Regions from separate parts of the Levilactobacillus sp. FUA 3915 genome, predicted to be linked through region 2. Evidence: predicted binding sites of a transcription regulator. Region 2 holds the regulator's gene; each other region holds the start of a gene.
The links. Region 2 encodes Rex, which represses fermentation and respiration genes when NADH is low (regulators of the CRP and FNR family bind a similar motif). Its sites were predicted from a motif close to TTGTGAANTANTTCACAA; they were not measured.
Positions count from the first base shown of each region.

Region 1 (4,948 bases), 1.0 Mb from region 2:
CATGTTTGACACGTAGGATTCGATGGCGTGGGTCAGAACATCCAGTCCAGAGTAAGCAACCGTCTTCTTAGGCACCGTTTCGATAAATTGTGAGTCCACAATGGCAACGTCTGGCGTCAAAGCGTAGTCGGCCAATGGGTACTTCACGTGGGTCTTGGAATCGGTGATGACAGAGAATGGTGTCACTTCAGAACCAGTCCCTGAAGTCGTTGGAATCGCAACGAATTGCGCCTTGTGTGGCTTGTTAAACTTGTAAGCCCGCTTCCGGATGTCCAAGAATTTCTGCTTGGCGCCGAAGAAGCTTGCGGATGGGTCTTCGTAGAATAACCACATGTTCTTGGCGGCATCCATTGCGGAGCCCCCACCTAAAGCCACGATGGTATCTGGCTTGAACATCCGCATCTGCGTAACCCCACGGTTGACGGTGTCAGTCGTTGGATCAGGTTCAACATCGGAGAACAGGGAGTATTCGATCCCGTTTGGTTGGCGCTTCAATTCGTTCAGCACCGTGTCAACGTAACCCAATTCAACCATGGCTGGGTCGGTCACGAGGAAGACACGCTTGATGCCAGGCATGTCGTCGAGGTAACGAACGGACGTCTTTTCAAAGTAAACTCGAGGTAATTTAATCCACTGCATATTATTTCGCCGCTTTGCAATCGTTTTGATGTTCAACAGGTCAAATGAGGAAACGTTATGGGACACGGAGTTCTTACCCCATGAACCAGTACCTAACGTTAATGAAGGGACCATTTCGTTGTAGAGGTTCCCAATCCCACCAATGGCGGATGGCGTGTTAACCAGAACCCGGCTAGCCTTCATCTTAATCCCAAATTCGGTTGCTAAATCGTCATCCATGGTGTGAATGGCAGCCGTATGGCCCAGCCCACCGAAGTGGAGCAATTGGTCACAGAGATCAAACGCATTTTCCTTGCTGGTAGCCTTGTAAACGGAAATCATTGGACTCAATTTTTCTTGTGATAATGGGAATTTAGGTCCCACGCCCGTGATTTCAGCAGCTAAAACCTTGGTGCCAGCAGGAACTTTGATACCGGCAATGTCAGCGATCTTTTGAGCAGACATCCCAGGAATAGGTCCCTTAACGCCGCCTTCAGGCTTGAACATTGCGTCGGCCAAGGCCTTTTCGTCGCTCTTCTTAATGAAGAAGACGCCGCGGTCTTGCATTTCCTTCTTCGTTTCCGCGTAGATTTCGTGATCGATGACGGCACTGTTTTCAGAAGCACAAACCATCCCGTTATCAAACGTCTTGGATAAGACGATGTCGTAGACGGCCCGCTTGATGTTGGCAGTCTTTTCGATGTAGGCTGGGCCGTTACCAGGACCAACCCCTAAGGCTGGCTTACCGGTTGAGTAAGCGGCTTTGACCATGCCAGGACCACCGGTAGCCAGAACACTGGCAACCATTGGGTGGTTCATCAAAGCAGTCGTCGCTTCGATACTTGGCGTTTCAATCCAGGAAATCACACCCTCTGGGGCACCAGCAGCAATCGCAGCGTCGCGAACGACTTTAGCGGCCATCACGGATGACTTTTGGGCTTGTGGGTGAAAGGCGAAGATGATTGGGTTCCGCGTCTTCACAGCGATCAATGACTTGAACAGCGTCGTGGACGTTGGGTTGGTAACGGGGGTAACCCCGGCCAAGATACCCAGTGGTTCAGCAACAGTAATCAGTTGACGTTCGTGGTCATCTTTAATGATGCCGACCGTCTTGTCTTTTTTAATCGAGTGCCAAATTTCTTCAGTAGCGAACATGTTCTTGATGGCTTTGTCTTCCATAACACCCCGACCAGTTTCGTCGAAGGCAGCCTTAGCCAACTCCATGTGGTGGTCCAGGCCAGCGATGGCCATTTGGTGGACGATGTGGTCAACCTTTTCTTGGTCGAAACTGTCCATAGCACATAAAGCATCGTGGGCTTTAGCAGTGAGCCGGTCGATCATTTGATCAACGGTTTCAGTGCTTTCTTGGTTTTTAGTAGTAGTTTTCTCTTTCACGTCTTTTAACATTCTTATGCCTCCATTTTTGAAAACATCCTTGTTAACTTCTTCACGAGATATATCATATCATGATTTTGGAATTACGCAAGCCCTTTTTGTTAAAAATATCACAATTAATTTGTTTAGCTAGTTAACCCATTAGTGGCAAGGATTAGGCTCATCAGTAATGAAAGCGCATACACACTTATAAAAGAAAATTCTGGTTAAATAAGTCTGTGAATTAAATCACTACCCAACTGTTTTGCTTTCATGATTTCTATGAAAACAACCTAAATTAGCTCACTCTCCCTCCTCGCATCCCCCACTAGCCGAAATCCCCTGAAGTAACCAACAATTTTCTCCGGTTGTTCTATAAAGATTATGCTAAAGTAGTAGATATGGAAGCCGTTTAAGGGAATAATTGTTTGAAGACTGACTATATGGGGAATTTGCAACAACACTTTACGCACACGTCGTAATGTCTCAAGCCAACAACCTATTGGTGAAAACAAAACCAGAAATCGACCAGAAACAAATGCCATCACGGTACAATCAGAGTCATCATGTCAGCCGCAGGGGCGGGGAAAATAGGTTCAGCCGTGGGATTTTCTGAGGGAACCTCAGGAAATGGTGACTTTGAGACGCGCCCTTGGCGGCTCAAAGCAAGTCCCGAGACCGCCCTTTGGCTCGGGGCGTCCTCCCCACAGCGTTTCAAATCAACACCATACTGGAGAAACAAAACCAGAAAACGACCAGAAACAAATATCACCACCGTACAATCAGAGTCATCATGTCAGCCGCAGGGGCGGGGAAAATAGGTTCAGCCGTGGCATTTCCTGAGGGAACCTCAGGAAATGGTGACTTTGAGATGCGCCCTTGGCGGCTCAAAGCAAGCCTGAAGACCGCTTCTCAGGCTTCAGGCGTCCTCCCCACAGCGTCACGACCTATTTTCCCCGCCCCGGAGGCGACGGCAACGCAAATTTCACAGGTTCAAAACAATACATAATATTTGTTACTGAGAGGAGTTGAGGACTGTGCAGGCATGGCAGTTCTGGCGAGAATCAACCCGCCATTTTTTCCAACACTGGGGCAGCTACGTCACCCTAGTCTTTATCACCAACCTGGTCATTAGTTACTTAGCGGTGCCGGCCTTTACCTGGCTAACCGCGGCGCTGTTGAAATGGCAGCACGTTCCCTACGTGTCTTACACCAATATCGCCGCCATCATGTTGAAGCATCCCCTGGCCATCATTGGTCTCCTGCTGATCCTGTTAGCGGTGGTCACCCTGATCTACTGGCAATTCGCCTATCTATTGTTGGGAATCACCAATATTCGGACCGGGCGACCGGACTCCACGCGCGCACTACTGAGCGACACCGTCCGCAGCATTGCCGGCGCCTCCCCCAGCACATTTCTCTTCTTTATTGGGTACTTCATCGTCATCATCCCGTTCGGCAGCGAGCTGTTTACCACGCCACTGCTCAACAAGGCTAAAATTCCGGCATTTATCATTAGTTATTTAATGGAAAATCCCGTGTGGACGGTTCTGCTAGGCATCTTCTACGTTGGCGCGGCCTACCTGGGGATTCGGTTGATTGCCGTGTTGCCCCTGATGATGATCGACCACTACCACAGCCGCGAGGCCATTCGCCTCAGCTGGCAACAGACGCGCCGCAACTTTTGGAACTATTTTAGCAAAATTATTGTGACGCTGGCCCTGATCAGTGCAGCCGTCTTTGTCATCTATGCCGCTCTCTACATCGGGCAAGTGCTCTTCGACAAGACCAGCTTCGGCTTGGTTGCGGCCACTGTGAACCTCTTTTTGATGGAAGTCATTACGGAATTTATCGTCTGCTACGCCACTGTGCTGTTCATGATGGTCATCCTCAGCAGCCACGAGGCCCATCGCCGCACGCCGCTGTCCCTGTTTAGCTTCCGCGAACCGGCGAAGACTAAGTTCCGGACGCGCCTGTTGATTACGAGCGGTTTGGTCGTCATCAGTGCTGCTCTGGTCGGGTTCAACCTGATTTATCTAAATGGTCTCGCCATGAGCAAGCCGCTGACGATTGCCCACCGGGGTGTCGATAACGGCAACGGCGTGCAAAACACGATTCCCGCCATGGTCAAGACCAGTAAGGAGCGGCCCGACTACGTGGAAATGGACATCCGCATGACTAAGGACCATCAGTTTGTGGTCATGCACGACGCCAACTTGAAGGCGCTCGCTAATATTAAAAAATCCGTCTCCAAACTGACGCTGAAGCAATTGACTCAGATCACGGTCACGGAAAATGGCTACCAGGCGAAGATTCCGAGCTTCAATCATTACCTGAACACGGCTATTGCCCATCACCAGAAACTACTGATTGAAATCAAGACGGGCGGGGCCGACACCAAGGACCTGCCCGAACGCTTCTACCGGCAATTTGGGTCACGTATCATGGCAAACCATGAGCAGGTGCACACACTGAGTTACAAAATTATGAACCGGCTGAAAAAAGAGCATCCGCAGCTGTTTGTCAGCTACATCATGCCCTACAACCTGACGTTCCCACAGACTCGGGCCAACGCCTACACCATGGAATCGACGACCCTGAACGATACCTTTATCGACCAGGCCGCTCGTGAACACAAGAAGGTTTACGCTTGGGATATTGACACCATCACCAATTTGGACCAGATGATGTTCATGGGCGTCAACGGCGTCATCACCAACAACCTGTCGCTGATTCAACAGGAAATCAAGGACAACACAGATCATCCAAGCTACGCCAACTTACTTTTGACGTTTATGAATGATTTGTCGTTGGAGACGCAGACCCAATAGACTGAACGCTAAAAACACCTAATAGCTGGGAATTCTCCTGGCTATTAGGTGTTTTACTCATCACTAACTTCAATTCCTTGAATGCAATTCTGGATCACACCGGACTAAATCATCTGTCTTAAAAA
Region 1 covers NZ_CP168704.1:1,335,628-1,340,575, reverse strand. Annotated here, with positions in the region: gene adhE (bifunctional acetaldehyde-CoA/alcohol dehydrogenase) at 1-2,025, opposite strand, end outside; gene ACEPST_RS06370 (glycerophosphoryl diester phosphodiesterase membrane domain-containing protein) at 3,030-4,823, shown strand.
Region 1: adhE (bifunctional acetaldehyde-CoA/alcohol dehydrogenase) is a predicted target of Rex. The motif match lies at 2,112-2,129, and genes of this name have one in related genera.

Region 2 (4,948 bases):
GGCCGTGAGTGACCAGAGGCAGGCCAAGGTTCCCAGCTGTGTCGGTGGTCTTAGCTGAGTGATTTTTCTCAGCTTAGAGCACGGGACGACCTTGAAAACTCGCGGTTCTTAGCGAGGTTTCAAGGCGAGGCGGAAGACCGGTCCTCAGGCTGGAGCCGGGCCCCACAGCAGGGGACCTTGAGCCTGACGGCGGGAACGGATGGAATCGGTCTTATTTCCCCCCACCCGGAGGCGTAATTAAAACGCTTACATGTTAATGCTGATTTGCAGTATACTGGACGCAAAGGAGTGATGTGTCATGGGTAAGCTAGAGAACAAGGTAGCCGTTGTCACAGGTGGCTCGTCCGGAATTGGACTGGCGACCATTCAAAAGTTTACGGCCGAGGGCGCGACGGCGGTGTCCGCTGACGTGACGGCTCCTGCCGATGATAGTGTGGCGTTTATCAAGACGGACGTCACGGACGAGCAGTCTCTGCAAGCGATGGTCGATCAGGTGGTCAGTCAGTACGGGCACCTGGATATTTTGGTGGCCAATGCCGGGGTTGCCGAGCAGAAGGCTGGCGTGGCCGACATGGATATGGCCAACTGGAACAAGGTGATTGCAATTGATTTGACCGGGGTCGTCTTGACCAACAAAGTCGCCGTTGCCCAGATGGTGAAGCAGGGGAGTGGGAGCGTCGTCAACATGAGCTCGATTCTCGGGGTCGTGGGCGCTGCCAAGTCGCAGGCCTATTCCGCAGCCAAGGCCGGTGTGGCTAACTACACCAAATCCCAGGCCGTTACCTATGCGCAACAGGGTATCCGGTTCAACTCGGTAGCACCAGGCTACGTGGCGACACCGCTTCTGAAGACGTTGCCACCAGAGGTGACCGGACCGATGGTGGGTAAGATGCCAATCGGCCGGCTAGCCGAACCAGCAGAAATCGCCAACGTCATTGCCTTCATCGCTAGTGATGAGGCGTCATTTGTGACCGGCGCCACGATTAACGTCGATGGCGGATACACCGCTTTATAAAAGGGTAAATTAAAACCGTTTCACTCGCGTCCCTTAGGGGATAACGGGTGAAACGGCTTTTTAATTAATCGTTAAAATCTTCTAAGGCTAAACTCTTTTCCGTCCATTCTTCTTCGGTGGCGTCGAGGTCCGTGGTGACCGCAGTCAATTGTGCCTGCAGGTCAGCTAGCTTCTCGGCATCGTTGAAGTTGTCCGGTGAACTCATGTCCGTTTCGATAACGTTTTTTTGTTGTTCGAGGTCACCGAGCTTGGCTTCCAGCGCCTCGACCTGGCGGCTTAATTTCCGCTTGGCCTTTTGCTGCTCCTTTTGTTGCTGGTAGTCGACCTGCGTTTGCTTCGGGGCAACCACGGTTGGGTGGGCTTCCTCGGCTTCGGCGGCTTCCTTGGCGGCGTACGCATCCTGTTCCGCCTTTTTCTCCATGTAGTAATCGTAATTACCTAGGTAACGAATCGTGCCGGTTGGGGCCAATTCAACGACTTGTGTGGCGACCTGATTGATGAAGTACCGGTCATGGGAAACGAAGAGGATGGTCCCGTCGAAGTCATTCAGGGCATTTTCCAAGACCTCGCGGCTGTCGATGTCCAAATGGTTCGTCGGTTCGTCCAGCATCAGAAAGTTATCGTGCCGTAACGCCAGCTTGGTCAGCAGGAGCCGGGCCCGTTCACCCCCACTAAGACTGTGGACGCTCTTGTCGACGTCGCTCCCGGTGAACAGAAAGCTTCCGAGAATAGAGCGAATATCGCCTTCAGGGGTCGTGGGATGGTCGTCCCACAGTTCATGCAAGACGGTCTTCTTCTCGTGCAACGTGGCTTGGTCTTGGTCGTAGTAGCCCGTGTCCACGCCGGTACCAAAGATGATTTGGCCTTGAAGGGCGGGAATGCGACCCAGAATCGTTTTCAACAGGGTTGATTTGCCGATACCGTTGGGGCCAACGATAGCGACGGCTTGGTGTTTCTTGATGTCGAGGGTGACCGGGGCGCAGAGCACCTGTTGGTCGTACCCGACAGCACCGTTGACCACGTCTAACACGACGTTCCCACTTTGGCGGTGGGGCGTGAAGGAGAAGCGGGCGACCTTTTCATCCCCCTCGGGCTTCTCCATGCGGTCCATCTTGTCCAGCTGCTTCCGGCGAGCCTGGGCCCGTTTGGTCGTTGATGCGCGAACAATGTTCTTGTTCACAAAGTCTTCGAGCTTGCCGATTTCAGATTGCTGCTTGTCGTATTCCTTCCATTCGCGCCGTAGCCGTTCGGCCTTAGCGGAAATGTAGTGAGAATAGTTGCCCGGATAGTGGACCAGGCCGCCGTGCGCCATGTCGTAGACGTCGTTGACCACGTGATCCAGGAAGTACCGGTCATGGGAAACGACGAGAATGGCGCCAGAATAACCTTGGAGGTAGCCTTCGAGCCAGGTCAACGTTTCAACGTCCAAATGGTTGGTAGGTTCGTCCAAAATGAGCAAGTCGGGCCGTTCCAACAGCAGTTTGGCCAAGGCCAATTGGGTCCGTTGTCCACCCGAGAGTTCATTGATGGGCTTATCGTAGTATTCCTCGCCAAATTCAAAACCGTGAAGAACACCGCGAATCTCGGCCTGGTAGCCGTACCCATTGTGGTCGCTAAAATCTTGTTGTAGCTGATCGTAGGTTGCACTGATTTGGGCAAATTGTTCCTCGTCGGCAATGATGGCGGGGTCACTCATCTGTGTTTCAAGTTCGTGAATCCGTTTCTCCGTCGCCCGGACCTCGGCGAAGACCTCCAGCATTTCGTTCCAAACCGTTTTAGATGAGGCTAAGCCGGCGTTTTGCGCTTGGTAGCCCAGGGTAAGTCCCCGTTTAGTGGTAATTTGACCGACATCCGGGGTGGTTTCGCCGGCAATCATTTTGAGCAGGGTGGATTTCCCGGCACCGTTGCGGCCAACTAGGGCGACGCGACCGTGTTCAGGGACATCCAGACTGACATTTTCAAACAGGACGGTGGCGCCGAATCGGCGGGTAACCTGTTGCACTTGTAAAAGTATCACGGTGAACCGACCTCCTTATATTTTTTAGTTTAATTCATGTTGATGGTTAATTAGTTATTCGTTGGTCAGCTGAAGCGAAAGCCACGAAAAAGCAAGTGGCGCGACGGCTCCCGGCTATTTTGGCCACCTACAGTGAGGGGCTGACCTGACCAACGCAGATACGTCTATTTTAGCATATTCTGGGATTAGACCGAAATTAGTAAAGAATTGTGAAAAATATTTGCAAATTCTTTCACAAGACCAGTGGTTATGCTATAATTTGTAAGAAAGTCAATTTCACAATCAGGATGTCATTTAGAGAAAGTGTTATCGCCGACTGGTGGTAACTCGTAATATTGATTAGGAGGTCTCGTTTTTTGACTGAACAAAAGATTCCCCGCGCTACAGCAAAGCGGTTACCCATTTACTATCGTTACTTAAACATTTTGTTGGATGCAGACAAGACACGTGTTTCTTCGACGGAATTGTCAGAAGCCGTTAAGGTTGACTCTGCCACCATTCGTCGTGATTTCTCGTACTTCGGTGCCCTCGGTAAACGGGGATACGGTTACGATGTTGAGAGCTTAATTAAGTTCTTTAAGAAAATTTTGAACCAAGATCGGCTGACGAACGTTGCCTTGATTGGGGTCGGGAACTTGGGCCATGCGCTCTTGAACTTCAACTTCCATCAAGACGGAAACGTGCGGATCAGTGCGGCCTTTGACGTGAACGCAGATATTGCCAACACGATTCAAAGCGGCGTGCCGATCTACCCCATGTCAGAGCTGCGGACACAGCTGGAAGAACAACAGATTCAAGTGGCCATCTTAACGGTCCCAGCCGACGTAGCCCAATCCGTCACAGATGACGCCGTTGCCGGCGGGGTGAAGGGTATCTTGAACTTCACACCACTGCGGGTCACGGTGCCTAAGGATGTCCGTGTGCAAAACGTTGATTTGACCAACGAATTGCAAACGCTGATCTATTTCTTGGAACACTACAACAAAGAATAATCAGGGAGTCGTAATCTATTCGTAGGTTGCGGCTTTTTTGTTGCCATTTGTGAAAGACTGCGGTCAAATTTGCCGAAATTGGTGAAAAAAGCCTTCACTTTGACGACTTTGTGATTGTGTACTTAAAAACAACTACGTTAACTGTGTCGACGGTCATCAGATTGGGGGCCTAGTCACTCAGGGGGCAACAGGGCCATACCCCCGCATGTTAGTGCTGGAAGCGACCGCTATCTTGGCCCGATGCCAAACTGATTGGTTTACCGAGCAGGGGAGCATATCAAATTAATGGCAATTTGTCAGGAGGTCGGTATGATAGGAAACAACGAGGATGGTCAGTCCAGCTGATGGGGACTTGAAAGTGGCGGGCTAGTGGCGCCAAGTTGGCCTAATTGCCGGCCGGTGGTGCCAGTTGCGCCCTGCCGCCCACTGGTGGATTTCCGTCTGACTGGAGGCGCTGCCAACGAGATGTTGCCGGTCTTCGTCTATGAATAAATTCATACAATGTGCGGTCATCCTTAGGCCCACAAGGCATCAGTGGACTGACCAATTAGCACTCGAGAATTTGTTTGCCAAATTCCTTGATTTTTACGAGGAAAAACCATATATTAGATATTGTGATTAGCACTTATGTTAGTCAAGTGCTAACAGTGCTAAAAAGTAAGTTTATTGGAGGGATTCAAGTGTTAAAACCATTAGGAGACCGCGTCATTTTGGATCAACCACAAGAAGAAGAAACTACGGTTGGTGGCATTGTTTTAGCAAGTAATGCTCAGGAAAAGCCTTCAACGGCCAATGTCGTTGCTGTCAGCGATGGCCGTGTGTTAGACAATGGCGATAAGGTAGCCCCAGCTGTTAAGGTTGGCGACAAGGTATTGTTTGATAAGTATGCCGGTACGGAAGTTAAGTACGAAGACAAGACTTACC
Region 2 covers NZ_CP168704.1:306,164-311,111, reverse strand. Annotated here, with positions in the region: gene ACEPST_RS01860 (SDR family NAD(P)-dependent oxidoreductase) at 299-1,015, shown strand; gene ACEPST_RS01855 (ABC-F family ATP-binding cassette domain-containing protein) at 1,080-3,032, opposite strand; gene ACEPST_RS01850 (redox-sensing transcriptional repressor Rex) at 3,389-4,024, shown strand; gene groES (co-chaperone GroES) at 4,705-4,948, shown strand, end outside.

Region 3 (4,948 bases), 1.4 Mb from region 2:
ATTGAAATCAAGAGTATCAATGACTTGATTGAAAATGATAACTTGGTTATCGCCGGTGGTGGTGGCGGGGTTCCCGTCATCGAAACTGACGAGGGCTTAAAGGGTGTGCCAGCCGTCATCGATAAGGACCGTTCAAGTGCCTTATTGGCGGCCAACATTTCCGCAGAACAACTGATCATCTTGACCGCCGTTGATGACGTTTACGTCAACTACGGTAAGCCAGACGAAAAGGCTTTGCGTGAATTGTCTACCAAAGACGCCCAACGTTACATTGACGAAGGTCAGTTTGCCCCAGGCAGCATGTTACCTAAGATTGAAGCTTGCTTGAGCTTCGTGGCTTCAGGTAACGGCCGCACGGCACTGATTACGTCACTGGATCACCTCGATGACGCCTTAGCTGGCAAGGTCGGGACGCTGATCAAAGCTTAATCATTGAAATTAACGGAACGTGGTCCAATCGTACGGTGATGTTGGTGACACCCGTTCTTGGACCACGTTTTTCGTTTGGCGTTAAAAATCACTTAAGGGGTGAAATTAATGGATGCATCAGTCGCACCAAAACCGAAGAAGAAAAGATTTAAATTAAAAATGCCCGGCGCGTTTGTCATTTTATTTGTTTTGACCATCGTTGCCGTGCTCGCTACCTACATTATTCCAGCCGGTTCATATTCTAAGCTATCATATAGTGGTTCCCACCTGGAGATTTCTCGTCCAGCTGGTAAGACCGTTAAAGTACCAGCGACGCAACAGGAACTGGATAAACTGGGCGTGAAGATTAAGATCAAAGAATTCACGTCTGGTGGGATTACGCAAGCGGTCTCGATTCCCAACACGTATCACCGCTTGAAGCAACGGCCAGCCGGAATCGGCGCCATTACCACGAGTATGGTCAACGGGACGATTGAAGCCGTTGACATCATGGTCTTCATCTTCGTTCTTGGTGGCTTGATTGGGGTCGTTAAGGCCAGTGGGGCCTTTGAATCTGGCCTGATGGCGTTGACGAAGAAGACGAAAGGGCACGAGTTCTTACTGATTTTCATGGTTTCCATTCTCATGGTTCTTGGTGGGACGTTGTGTGGGATTGAAGAAGAAGCGGTGGCCTTCTACCCGATTTTGGTGCCTATCTTCATTGCGATGGGCTACGACTCCATCGTCTGTGTGGGGGCTATCTTCCTGTCGAGTTCAATTGGTACCGCTTTCTCAACGATTAACCCGTTCTCCGTCGTGATTGCCTCTAACGCTGCCGGGATTAACTTTACCGAAGGGATTACTTGGCGGATTGCTGGGTTGGTTGTGGCGGCGGCCTTCGTCGTCGCTTACCTGCACTGGTACAGTAAGAAGGTTAAGGATACGCCATCATTCTCATATTCATACGAGGATAAGAGTTCCTTTGATAAAATGTGGTCCGTTTCCTCTGATGACACCGCCAACACGGCCTTCACGATGCGTAAGAAAATTATCCTGGTCTTGTTCGTGGTGACGTTCCCCATCATGGTCTGGGGCGTTATGTCCCAGGGCTGGTGGTTCCCAACCATGGCTTCTTCCTTCCTCCTCTTTGCCATTATCATTATGTTTATTACCGCTACTGGTAAGTATGGTATCGGTGAAAAGGGTGTTGTTGATGCCTTCACCAATGGGGCCGCAAGTTTAGTTGGGGTGTCATTGATCATTGGGTTAGCCCGTGGGATTAACTTGGTGATGAACAACGGGATGATTTCCGATACGATTTTGCAATACTCCTCGAACCTGGTTGCCCATGTCAGTGGGTCCGTCTTCATCATTGTCATGATGCTGATCTTCTTCGTTCTGGGATTCATCGTGCCTTCATCATCTGGTTTAGCTGTTTTGGCAATGCCAATCTTTGCGCCGTTGGCCGATACGGTTGATATTCCTCGGTTCGCCGTGGTTACCGCTTACCAATTCGGGCAATACGCAATGCTGTTCCTGGCCCCAACCGGTCTGGTGATGGCCACGTTGCAAATGCTGGACATGAAGTACTCGCACTGGTTCAAGTTCGTTTGGCCAGTTGTGCTGTTCGTGCTGTTCTTTGGTGGCGCCATCCTCGTGATGGAAGTGCTGTTCAGCTAGAAGGGCGATGTGGTTTCTGTTACGGACTATCACAAAGTGTCATATTTTGGCATCAATCACGATTAAATCAACTGAGGATCGACTTGCGGGTCGGTCCTTTTGTGTCATCAGTGGATTTTGGTTTAATTATTTTCCGGCTAAAATGGTGGCGCTAGGCACATTGTCTACCAGAAAAATAGCTGAGACCCGGCAAACGTGTGGTATACTAACGCTTCGTAGGCTTTAATTTCGAGATTTTCTAAGGGGGAACCAACTTGGCACTCACAACCGCCAAAAACTTTTTACTAGTAACCGAACATATTGGGCAAAAACCCACGTTGCGGACGCGCTTCACCACGCAGGCATACCTCGTGCTGGCGACGCTCCTCGACCTATTGGACCAAGAGATTCTTCAGGTAGAGGGTGACCGGTTGATTGTGGTTGACGAGGCCCACTTGGATCAACAGCCGGCATACCTGAATTCATTCCGGATTCGGTTGACCAGTGACCTTGCCCAGGATGACCGCTTGAAGACGGCGCTGAAATTGGTGACGAGCTGGGATATCGTCAACGCCATTTACGACGGCATCGGCGCGGAAACACTGGCGGAGCAGACCACGGAGCGGGTGCTTTTTCAAAATAATTTGAAGCCCCACGTGATCTACGAACCCACGGCGACCAGTAAGCAAGAGGTCCTGACCACACTCAAGGACCAGATTCAGGCGGGCAAGCTGACCCGGGCTGGCAGTAATTTGTTCCTGATCTTGTCGCAGCAGGACGCCTTGAAATGGTTGTTTGACGAGGCTGAATCCGCGACGTTGTCCGAGCAATTCGCAGCCGCGACGGCGGGGGATAGCTACGTGCAAACCGTCAAGCAGGTGACGGTGGCCGCCGCTGAAATCATCCAGATGAAGAAGTTCGAGATGGATGGTTGGCTGAGCTAAACGTCGCCATGGCCTCCGGGCTGATGAAAACTGGGCCTGGTCGCGTCCGTTCCCGGCGCCTTGGCTCGCCTCTGGTCACTTCCACAACCGGCCCAGTTTTCCCAGCCCTGCGGTTGACACGTGTTGTACTCGGCACCAGTCCACGACTTGGTGGTGTTCACTGAACAAAGTCTGGCTAAATCTACCGCGTTTGCGGCTGGCCTGATAAATCAGAATTCACCATTATTTGCAAGTCAGGACATTCACTGAATTTATTTGCGTCAAAATAAGTGGCCACTCACAATCATGCTGAGTGGCCATTTTTGTTGTCCTGGCTGGTTTTAAGGGTGAATGACCGGTGGACGAATCACGTTGGACGGTCAACTTATTAACTGTCGAATAAAGCAGGTCAAACTTGTTTTGACCCCCGGAGAGGCCTATGCTGAAATTGTGAAGGAATTCTCAAAAGGAGATGGGTGGCATGTCATTAACGATTGCTGCTTTACGGGAAGCACCCGGGGAAAACCGGGTTGCCCTCTCACCAGAAGTGGTACGGAAGCTGGTCAAGAGTGAATTTCAAGTGCTGATTGAGGCCGGGGCCGGGACGCGGTCCTTCTATCCGGATGCCGTTTACGAGCAGGCCGGGGCCAAAATCAGTGAGCGAAGCGCCGTCATCAAGGGCGCCGATGTGATTGCGACCATTGGTCAGCCCGGCGCTGACGTGGTCGACCAGTTGACGGCCGGGCAAACGTTACTGGGCCTGTTGCGACCGCTAACGGATTTGGATTATGTCAAAGAATTAGCGGCGAAAAAGGTCAATGCCTTAGCCTTTGAGTTATTGCCACGGACCGTTTCGCGGGCCCAGACCATGGATGTGTTGAGTTCACAGGCCAGTGTTGCCGGTTACAAAGCGGCATTGTTAGCAGCCGACAGCTTTGCCCGGTATTTACCGATGATGATCACGGCTGCTGGGACCGCGAAACCTACCAAAGTCTTGGTCTTAGGGACCGGGGTTGCCGGCCTGCAGGCCATCGGGACCGCCAAACGGCTCGGTGCCATGGTATCCGGTTATGACATTCGGCCAGCCTCACGCGGGGAAGTCGAATCACTGGGTGCGACGTTCCTGACCACATCCGTCTCTGCCACCGGTGAGGGCGGGTATGCCCGCGCCTTGACGCCAGAAGAAACGGCGCAACAACAGGACGAGCTGGCGGCGTTCATTGCCCAAAACGATGTGATCATCACGACCGCGCAAGTGCCTGGACGGCGGCCACCTTTGTTGGTTACCCAGAAGTCCGTGGATACGGCCAAGGCGGGAACCTTGTTTATCGACCTCGCGGCGAGTGAATTGGGTGGTAACGTCGCCGGTTCACAGCCGGGCAAGACCGTGACGACGCCACAACAGGCGCAAATCGTGGGGGCTGGCGACATGGCCAGTCAATTGCCCGCCTCGGCATCCGACATGTTTGCCAAGAACGTGCAAGCCGTGCTGAACGCGGTTGTCCAGGATGGCAAATTGGTGCTGGACGTGGACGACGAAGTGGTTGGCGAACTGCTGGCCACCTATCAGGGTGACATCATCAGTAGCCGGGTACGTGAAGCGATGAAATTGCCACCACGTGAGCCCGCCAAACCGGCGGAAGCACCCGCAGAATCAACTGAATCCAAAGGAGTTGATTAGGCATGAGTCAGGAATTATTTACAAATTTAGCGATTTTTGTCTTGAGTCTGTTAGTGGGATTTGAAGTCATGAGTAAAATTCCCGCGACCCTCCAAACGCCCATGATGTCCGGGGCGAACGCCATTCACGGCGTCGTTGTCGTGGGGGCCTTCGTGATTGCAGCGGAAGCCAACAGTGCGTTATTTTATGTTCTCGCCTTTCTGGGTGCCTTCTTTGCGGCCGTCAACGTGGCCGGTGGGTACACCGTGACCGACCGGATGTTGGGCATGTTTGACCG
Region 3 covers NZ_CP168704.1:1,740,174-1,745,121, forward strand. Annotated here, with positions in the region: gene arcC (carbamate kinase) at 1-429, shown strand, start outside; gene ACEPST_RS08090 (YfcC family protein) at 538-2,088, shown strand; gene ACEPST_RS08095 (hypothetical protein) at 2,343-3,011, shown strand; gene ACEPST_RS08100 (NAD(P) transhydrogenase subunit alpha) at 3,472-4,671, shown strand; gene ACEPST_RS08105 (NAD(P) transhydrogenase subunit alpha) at 4,674-4,948, shown strand, end outside.
Region 3: ACEPST_RS08100 (NAD(P) transhydrogenase subunit alpha) is a predicted target of Rex. The motif match lies at 3,439-3,456, and genes of this name have one in related genera.